3 regions of the Agrococcus phoenicis genome follow, and region 2 is predicted to be linked to each of the others. Evidence: predicted binding sites of a transcription regulator. Region 2 holds the regulator's gene; each other region holds the start of a gene.
What was found. Region 2 encodes LexA, which represses DNA repair genes until DNA is damaged. Its sites were predicted from a motif close to TCGAACANNTGTTCGA; they were not measured.
Positions count from the first base shown of each region.

Region 1: the regulator LexA is predicted to act here: its motif matches at 1,577-1,592, upstream of AA0Z99_RS09080 (DNA polymerase Y family protein).
Region 3: the regulator LexA is predicted to act here: its motif matches at 2,040-2,055, upstream of AA0Z99_RS11090 (DUF222 domain-containing protein).

Region 1 is NZ_CP154854.1:1,897,830-1,901,087, forward strand. Features, by position in the region: gene AA0Z99_RS09080 (DNA polymerase Y family protein) at 13-1,566, opposite strand; gene AA0Z99_RS09085 (beta strand repeat-containing protein) at 1,705-3,258, opposite strand, start outside.
Region 2 is NZ_CP154854.1:1,471,372-1,474,629, forward strand. Features, by position in the region: gene AA0Z99_RS07100 (histidinol-phosphate transaminase) at 1-339, opposite strand, end outside; gene AA0Z99_RS07105 (hypothetical protein) at 406-771, opposite strand; gene lexA (transcriptional repressor LexA) at 1,026-1,649, shown strand; gene hflX (GTPase HflX) at 1,714-3,228, opposite strand; gene AA0Z99_RS07120 (class I SAM-dependent methyltransferase) at 3,256-3,258, shown strand, end outside.
Region 3 is NZ_CP154854.1:2,317,492-2,320,749, reverse strand. Features, by position in the region: gene AA0Z99_RS11095 (transglutaminase family protein) at 1-342, shown strand, start outside; gene AA0Z99_RS11090 (DUF222 domain-containing protein) at 252-1,991, opposite strand; gene AA0Z99_RS11085 (DUF2277 domain-containing protein) at 2,217-2,498, shown strand; gene AA0Z99_RS11080 (Gfo/Idh/MocA family protein) at 2,563-3,258, opposite strand, start outside.

The DNA.
Region 1 (3,258 bases), 430 kb from region 2:
CTCTGCCGCTCGCTAGGCATAGCGGCCCTCGGCGAGCCAGGCGCCGTCGGCGTGCAGCAGCACCCAGGCCTCGCCCTCGCCGTCGAGCAGCTGCAGCCGGTGCACGACGTCGCCCAGCTCGCGCCGCCTGATCGGCCACGGCCCCGCCCACGTCACCACTCGCCGGCGCGGCGCGGCGGGCGGCGAGAAGGCGGCGGGGGATGCCTCGCGCACGTCGAGCGCACCGGGCTCGACGGTGAGGCCGGCGGCATCGACGAGCAGCACCGGCAGCGGCGGGCGGAAGACGACGGATGGCCGTGGCGCAGGCAGCGCCCCGGGCCACGGCCCGACCGGCTGGGGCGGTGCGGCATCCCCCCACGGGGTGAGCACGCCGCGCTCGGCCAGCAGCCTGCCGCCGCCGGTCGCCGCGGTGAGCACCGCCTCGCGCCCCAGCATGCTCTGCAGCCGCTCGAGCGCATGCTTGGTGCGGTCGTCGATGTCGCCGCCGCCCCACAGCCCCGGCATGTGCTCGGTGTCGGCATCGAGCCGCTCGGGCAGCGCCTCGACCTCGACGAGCGCCGACCCGAGCTCGCTCTCGGCCAGCTGCCAGCGCATCCGGTCGACGATGTCGCTCGCGCGCAGGAACCCCGGCTGCCGCCAGAGGCGCTCGCTCACCCGCCCCTCCTCGGCGCGCAGCAGGATGCGGATCTCGCTGCACACGAGCCGCTGCTCGGCCAGCTGCCGCACGAAGCGCTCGACCGGCTCGCGCACCGCGAGCGCCAGCTCTGCCACGCCCTCGATGCCGGGCTCGAACACGAGCCGCAGCACGCGCTCCTCCCCCAGCCCTGCCTCGTCGACTCGGCGGTCGTCGAGCCCGCGCGCCCGCGACAGGGCGATGAGGCCTGCGGCACCGAAGCGATCGCGGATGCTCGCCTCAGGCAGCTGCGCGAACTCGCCGAGCGTGTGCACGCCGAGCCGGTGCAGCATGCCCGGCAGCTCGTCGTCGCCGAGCACCCCCACGGGCAACGAGCCCAGGAACGCACTGCTGCGACCCGCGGGCACGATCGTGTCGGCTCCGGTGGCGAGCTCTGCCGTGAAGCGGTCATCGGCGACACCGAACGCCGCCGTCAGCCCCAGCGCCGCGAGCGCCGCGCGCACCGCCTCGATCGCACGTGGCTCCGAGCCGTAGAACCTGCTGGCCCCGCGCATCCGGAACGCCAGTGCGCCGTCGCCGATGGGCTGCGCCGCCGGCACGACGGCGAGCACCGCCCGCACGACCTGCTCGAAGGCGAGCGCCTCGCCCACCGGGTCGGCGGGCGCGAGCGCGAGCATGGGTGAGGCGGCCTGCGCGTCGCGCACCCGCATGCCGACCCGCACGCCGTCGGCTCGTGCACCTGCATCGCAGCCGACGATGCGCAGCGCATGGGTGATCGCACCCGGAACGCCGGCCTCGCCACCGGCGGGCAGCGCGCCCGTCTGGCGCGCGACGACGACCGCCCAGTCGGGCACGCGCAGCACACCGATGCGGCTGTCGCGCTGCGGGGTGGCGCGCGGCTGCGCGCCCCGCTCGATCGCCTGCTCTGCCATGTCACCATGATCGAACACACGTTCGAACGCAGTCAAGCGGATGCGGTGTGTCGCGACCCGCCTGCACCTCGACCAGGCATGCAGCGCGGGCATGCGGAGGTGCGGGACGCCGTGGAGCGTCCCGCACCTCCGTGCACGTCACTCCATGCTGCGGGCGCGTCGTGCGCCCAGCATCAGCAGGGCACCGAGCGCCAGCAGGGCGAGCGCCACCAGCAGGGCCGCGGAGTGCTCCGCGCCCGTCTGCGGCAGCATCGTCGCCGAACCACTCGTCGCCGACGGGGTGGTACCGCCGTCGGCCGGGCGGTCGATCACCGGGAGGTCGACCTTGCCGTCGTCGCCCGGGGTGCTGGGCGTGCCCGGCTCACCCGGCGTACCAGGCTCACCAGGCGTACCAGGCGTACCCGGCGTACCAGGCTCACCCGGCGTACCAGGCTCACCCGGCGTACCAGGCTCACCCGGCGTACCCGGCTCACCCGGCGTACCCGGCTCACCCGGCGTACCCGGCGTACCCGGCTCACCCGGCGTACCCGGCTCACCCGGCGTACCCGGCTCACCCGGCGTACCCGGCTCACCCGGCGTACCCGGCTCACCAGGGGTACCCGGGACCGTCACCGCGCTGCAGTCGCTCGACGATGCGTCGCCGATGATGCCGATCGCGTTGCAGGAGACGTTCACCGGCACCGCGATGCCGATGTTGCCGAGCAGACCCGAGAGCAGCCCGTCGTCACCCGAGGTCGAGCCGCTGCCCGGCCCGGTCGTCGCCGAGGAGTCGACCGTCGATCCCTCGCTCGTCGCGTCGCCCAGCACGGCGATCGCATTGCCGCCGACCGCCACGGGAACCGCAGCGCCGATCACGGCCTGCAGACCACCCAGCAGACTGTCGTCACCCGAGGTCGAGGGAGCGTCCGACGAGCCGGAACCCGTCGACGCACCAGCGGTGGAACCCGTGCTCGTCGCGTCACCGATGACGCCGACGGCGTTGCCGCCAGCGACGATCGGCGCCACCACATCGGCGACCAGCTGCGTACCACCCAGCAGGCTGTTGTCACCCGAGGTCGACGGAGCATCCGACGAGCCGGAACCCGTCGACGCACCAGCGGTGGAACCCGTGCTCGTCGCGTCACCGATGACGCCGACGGCGTTGCCGCCAGCGACGATCGGCGCCACCACATCAGCCACCAGCTGCGTACCACCCAGCAGGCTGTCATCACCCGAGGTCGCAGCAGCGGCATCCGAAGCACCGGATCCCGTCGACGCCTCAGCCGACGAGCCCTCGCTGTGCGCGTCACCGATGACGCCGACGGCATTGCCGCCAGCGACGATCGGCGCCACCACATCAGCCACCAGCTGCGAACCACCCAGCAGGCTGTCATCACCCGAGGTCGACGCAGCATCCGACGAGCCGGAACCCGTCGACGCACCAGCGTTCGAACCCGTGCTCGTCGCGTCACCGATGACGCCGACGGCATTGCCGCCCGCGACGATCGGCGCCACCACATCAGCCACCAGCTGCGTACCACCCAGCAGGCTGTCATCACCCGAGGTCGACGCAGCGGCATCCGAAGCACCGGAACCCGTCGACGCCTCAGCCGACGAGCCCTCGCTGTGCGCGTCACCGCCGACACCGACCGCGTTGCCGCCGGTGATCACGGGAGCCGCGACGTCGTAGACCTCCTGCGTGCCGCTGCCGAT
Region 2 (3,258 bases):
GAACGACAGCAGCGAGCGGCCCGGGCCGCCGAAGGCCTGCAAGACGTGCTGCAGCACCTCGTTGGAACCGTTGCCGGCCCAGATCTGCTCCGGCTGCAGGTCGTGGCCGAGGTAGGCGGCGAAGGATGCCCGCAGCCCGTCGAACTCGCGATCCGGGTAGCGGTTGGCGTTCGGCAGCACTCGTGCGATCTCCTGCACGATGTCGACGGCGACGGCCTCGGGGACGCGGTAGGCGTTCTCGTTGACGTTCAGCAGCACCGGCACCTCGAGCTGCGGGGCGCCGTAGGGCGTCAGCCCGCGGAGGTCATCGCGGATGGGGAGGTCGTCGAGGCCGGTCACCCGACCAGCCTAGGACGATGTGTGATGCCTCGCGCGACGCGACGTGCGCCGCACGGGGCGGGACGTTCAGCGCGAGTAGTGCGCGGGGATGGCGAGCAGCTCGCCGGGCTGGATGGATCCGCCGATGCCGTTGAGCAGCTCGATCTCGGCGATCACATCGCGAGGGTCTGCCTCGGGCGCGACCGACCGGGCGATCTGCCACAGCGACTGGCCGGGCATGACGGAGATCTGCTCGAGCTCGACACCCTCCGTCGAGGAGGATGCGACAGCGCCGGAGATGGCGTCGCCGACGAGCCCGACGCCGGCGAGCGCGCCGGCTGCGAGCACGGGGGCGGCGACCAGCAGGGCGAGCGCGCGGCGGCCGCGAGCGGTCATGCGGATGCGCGTGCCAGGCGTTGCGCTGGTCACTGCGGCGGTGGCGATGGCAGTCATCGATGCTCCTTCGGTCTGGACCCGCAGGCGGTGCTCGGCCGGGAGCACCGCCTGCGAATCTCTGTTTCGAACCTATCTTCGATCCGCCGGATGCGTCAAGGGATATCGCGGAGTTTCTCCACGACACGCTCGAACATCCGTTTGATCCGAGCGCTCCGTCGGATACGCTTTCGAACCAGGAGCAGTCAATCCCAGACCACCCACACGCCCGTCCGCGGGCGCTCGGGCCCAGGGATCGGCAGGAGCGGAGCGGTATGACGAGGCAGCTGACCGAGAAGCAGCAGGCGATCCTGCAGGTCATCCAGAAGGCCGTGCGGCAGCGCGGGTACCCGCCGAGCTACCGAGAGATCGGCGACGCCGTCGGCCTCTCCTCGCTCTCGAGCGTCACGCACCAGCTGGGGCAGCTCGAGCTGGCAGGCATGATCCGGCGGGATCCGGCGCGGCCCCGCGCGATCGAGGTGCTCGTCCCCGACGAGCTCGACCCCTCCGTCGGGAGCATGGACCAGGCGACCTTCGTGCCGATGGTCGGCCGCATCGCGGCCGGCATCCCCATCACGGCCGAGGAGCAGGTGGAGGACGTCATGCCGCTGCCGAAGCAGCTCGTGGGCGGCGGCGACCTCTTCATGCTGAAGGTGGTCGGCGAATCGATGATCGATGCCGCCATCTGCGACGGCGACTGGGTGGTGGTGCGCCAGCAGCGCGACGCGGTCAACGGCGACATCGTCGCGGCCATGCTGGACGGCGAAGCGACCGTCAAGGTGTTCAAGCAGCGCGACGGCCACACCTGGCTGCTGCCGCGCAACTCGGCCTTCGAGCCGATCCTGGGCGACGAGTCCGAGGTGCTCGGCAAGGTCGTGGCGGTGCTGCGCTCCGTCTGAGCGTCGTACGACGAAGGCGCGGGCCCCACGGGGTCCGCGCCTTCGTCATCGCTGCAGCCTGCTGCTACACGCGGAAGGCCGCCAGCTGGCTCACCGCCGCCTCGGAGACCTTGGCGTCGACGCGGGTACCGGCCTCCTCGTAGCGCTCATCGAGCACCTCGAAGCGGTCGTGCAGCATCGCGATCACGTCGCCGCGATCGAAGGGCACCAGCAGCGAGACCGCGACCTCGGGGCGCGGCAGCACCTCGGCGATGCGCGCCAGGATCGCGTCGACGCCCTCGCCGGTGCGCGCGGAGGCGAAGATCGCATCCGGCTGCAGCCCGCGCAGCACCAGGCGGTCGTCGTCGCTGATCAGGTCGGCCTTGTTGAACACGACGATCTCCGGGATCGAGCGCGCACCGGTCTCCCCCAGCACGTCGCGCACCGTGGCGATCTGCGATGCGGGGTCTGGGTGGCTGCCGTCGACGACGTGCACGACGACCTCCGACTCCGCGACCTCCTCGAGGGTGGAGCGGAACGCCTCGACCAGCTGGTGCGGCAGGTTGCGCACGAAGCCGACCGTGTCGGCGATCGTGAACTCGCGACCGTCCGGCGTCTGCGCGCGCCGCACGGTCGCGTCCAGCGTCGCGAACAGCGCGTTCTCCACCAGCACCCCGGCCCCCGTGATGCGGTTCAGCAGCGACGACTTGCCGGCGTTCGTGTAGCCGGCGATCGCGACCCCCGGCACCTCGAAGCGGTCGCGGTTCGCGCGCTTCGCCTGCCGCGCGGGGGCGAAGCCCTTGATCTGCTTGCGCAGCCTCGCCATGCGGGTGTGGATGCGGCGGCGATCCAGCTCGATCTTCGTCTCACCCGGTCCGCGCGATCCCATGCCGGCGCCCTGACCGCCGACCTGGCCACCGGCCTGGCGCGACATCGACTCGCCCCAGCCGCGCAAGCGCGGCAGCAGGTACTCGAGCTGCGCCAGCTCGACCTGGGCCTTGCCCTCGCGGCTCTTCGCATGCTGGCTGAAGATGTCGAGGATCACCGCGGTGCGGTCGATCACCTTCACCTTCACGCGGTCCTCGAGCGCGCGTCGCTGGCTCGGGGAGAGCTCGCTGTCGGCGATCACCGTGTCGGCACCCAGCTCCTTCACCATCGTCGCCAGCTCGTCGGCCTTGCCCCGGCCGACGTAGGTGGCGGGATCGGGGTTCGGCCGGCGCTGCAGCACGCCGTCGAGCACCTGCGCCCCAGCGGTCTCGGCGAGCGCCGCGAGCTCGTGCAGCGAGTTCTCCGCATCCGTCGCAGATCCCGAGTACACACCGACGAGCACGACGTTCTCGAGCCGCAGCTGCCGGTACTCGACCTCGGTGACGTCCTCGAGCTCGGTGCGCAACCCGTCGACGCGGCGCAGGGCCGCGCGATCTGCGCGCTCCAGCTGCTCGCCGTCGGTGTCGCTGAAGGCATCGTCGCCCTGCAGCGCCTGCGCTCGCGCCCGCACCTCGCCGTCCGTCGGCTGCGCCCAGCGGAGGATCCGCTCCGTCGCGCGGCCGTGCTCCTGTCCGGCGTCGGCGCCGGTGCCCGCGTCCTGCGGTTCTGCCATCGTTGTTCCTTCGCTACTGTCGAGTCCGTG
Region 3 (3,258 bases), 850 kb from region 2:
GCGTGGGCGAACCGCAAGGGCGTCTGCCAGGACATCGCGCACATCACGATCGGTGCGCTGCGGTCGGTCGGCATCCCGTCGCGCTACGTCTCCGGCTACCTGCACCCGAAGCCGAACGCGCAGATCGGCGAGACGATCCGCGGCGAGTCGCACGCGTGGGTCGAGTGGTTCACGGGTGAGTGGAACGCGTGGGATCCGACGAACCTGATCGACATCGGCGAGCGGCACGTGAAGGTCGGGCTCGGCCGCGACTACAACGACGTGCCGCCGCTGCGCGGCGTGTACGCGGGTGCGGGGAAGAGCCAGCTGTTCGTCTCGGTGGAGATCACCAAGGAGAGCTGACCCGGCGGTCCGTGGCGCGCTCGCGAGCGCGAGCGTCGCGTGGTCGCTGGGCGGTGCGACCGATCGGCTGATCTGCGAGCAGCTGTTCTTCGCGACCGATCGGCTGGCGGCGACAGGTCGCTGGGCGGCTGGGCCAGGGTCTCCGGTAGGGGCGCGGTGTCTGGTGAAGCCGCGGCATCCGGCAGCCTGACTGCCAGCGGCGCCGAGGCATCGGCAGCGCAGGCCGACGTCACTGGCGCGAGCACCTGCGCCCGCGAGCTGCGCGCGGATCTGCTCGACGGCCGCAGCTGCGACACGACCCGCCAGTGACCGGGGGTGCCGACGACGACGAGTCGACCGGCGTGCACCTCGTGGTGGCAGTGGCTGCACAGCAGGATGCCGTTGTCGACGTCGGTCGGGCCTCCGTCGCGCCACCACCGGACGTGGTGGGCCTCGCTCCAGCTCACGGGCGCCCCGCATGCCGCGTTTCCGCAGCCCCGATACTGCACGCCGAGCGCGCGACGCTGCTTGCTGCTGAAGGTGCGCTGCTCGCGCCCGAGGTGGAGCACATGACCTTCGCTGTCGACGACCGTGCGCTGCACGACGGCGTCGCACAGCAGTCGGCCGACGGTCTCGATGGGCACGATCGCGCCGGTGTGCTCGATCCGGAGCGCCCGGTCGCGGTGAGCGGCGCCCTGGCGGTAGGCATCGAACGCCTCGATGGAGCCGACGAAGACGAGCCGTGGCGGCTCACCGCCAGCGACGGGCGCGTCGCCCGAGGCGGCGAAGGCGTGCACGACGCCGATGAGCGCGTCGTGGCGCTGCTGCGCCAGCGTGCGACCGTCCACAGGCGGCGCGTGCTGCCCGCCGTCGCCCGCCGGCTCGGCTGTGGCGTCGCCTGCGCCGTCCTCGGCACCGACCGGGTCATCGACGAACCGCACGGCCCTCCTCGGCGATGTCATGGCGTCGAGCAGCGCCTGGATCGCTGACCCGTCCTCGGGCGGCGAATCCACCTGCATGCGCCAGCCGCCGTCGCGTCGCCGCCAGAGCCGCAGCGATCGCTGCGCGCGGAGGAGCTCGTCGGTCGGCAGCACGCCGTCGGGATCCAGTACCGCGACGTAGGCGCGGCCCTGCGCGATCAGCAGCTCAGGCACGAGCGGCGCATCGGCGTCGATCGCCGCATCGACCAGGCAGCCCTCGGCCCACGCCAGCTCGTCGAGGTCGGCACGCGACGCCGCAGGTTCGAGGGTGGCGACGATGGCGCGCGCTTGCGCGAGCGAGATGGTGCCCCCGTCGAGCGCTTCGCCGACCCGGGGGTAGCGGGCAGGGATGTCGCTGCCGCTCAGGCTCGTCGCCGGCGCGGTGGCCGCTGCCATCGTGAGCAGCTCGCTCGCGTCGCGGCTGCGGATGCCGAAGGCTGCCGCGATCGCCGCGCGGGGCGTCGTGGCGCCCAGCAGGCGGCAGATCGACTCGTCATCGGGGCCAGTCGAGCGCTGAGCGATCTCGCCTGCGAGGCGCACGCTCTGCGCTTCGACGAGCCGCAGGAGCTGCGCGTGCAGCGCCAGCAGATCCGCGACCTCCTGGCGCGATGCGCTCGCGAGCTCGGCCGCACCGGCGAAGGCCGCGCGCGCCGCCTCGACGGCCACCGCTGCCTCCCGGACCTTCGCCATGCTCGCCTCCTCGTGCTCACGCCGCGCACCACACCCGCTTGTAGCAGTTCGAATCTATGTTCGAAGAGTACCGCGTGCTACCGACACGGGGCGGGTCGTGGGAGGAGGCTGTGGAGAGCATCCGGGCTCGCCGATCGCACGCAGGTTCGGCGCCACCACTGACCTGGCGCATCGGGCACGACGAGGCCCTGGCGCTCGCGCGCGCACGCGCCTAGCGTGGTCGCCATGTGCAGGAACATCACCACGCTCCGCGGGCTCGAGCCGGCTGCCGACGACTCCGAGGTAGAGGCGGCCGCGCGGCAATACGTGCGCAAGGTGTCTGGCATCACGCATCCGTCCGAGCGCACGCGCGAGGCCTTCGAGCGGGCCGTCGCCGAGATCGCGCACGTCACCCACCACCTGCTCGACGAGCTGCCCGAGCGCAAGCAGCCACCGAAGACGGTGCCGCCGCTGCGTCGCCCCGAGGTGCAAGAGCGCATCGCGGCGCGGGAGGCGGCAGCGAGCTAGCAGCGGCGGCGGCGAGCGCGCAGCGGAGCCGCCGCTCGCAGCGCGCCCACGGCTCGCGCTCGCGTCAGCGGGCCGCGCGCATCTGCGCCGTGACCTCGTCCATCACGCGCATGATCGCGACGGTCTCGTCGAGCGGCATCGTCGGGCTCTCGAGCCGGCCTGCCGTGATGCAGCGCTCCACCTCGGCAGCCTGGAACTGCATGCCGCGGCCCTCGAGCTGCGGCTCGAAGGCTTCGGCGACCGTGTCGCGGTCGGAGGCGTGGCGTCGCGCGTAGGCGGTCCAGGCGTAGAACGACGGATCGAGCTCGATCACCCCCTCGGTGCCCGCGATGGTGGCGCGGTTCGAGCCGAGCGTCTCCATGGAGAACGTCAGCGAGGAGATCCCGCCGCGCGCGTGCTCGAGGATCGCCGCGCCGCGGTGGTCGACGCCGGCGTCATCGACGACGCCGGCGGCTCGGATGCGCGCGACCGGCCCGAGGAACGCGTGCGCGAGCGAGACGCAGTACACGCCGAGGTCGAGCAGGGCCCCGCCGCCGAGCGATGGCTCGATCAACCGGCTGCCGGGGGAGAGGTCGAGCATCTGCGAGTGATCGGCGACGACGCTCACGACCTCGCCGAGATCGCCCGCGGCGACGCGCTCGCGCGCGGCGACCATCGTCGGGAGGAAGCGCGTCCACATCGCCTCCATCACGAACACGCCCTTGGCGCGAGCGGCATCCACCAGGCGCTGGGCGTCGTCACCGGTGGTGGTGAAGGCCTT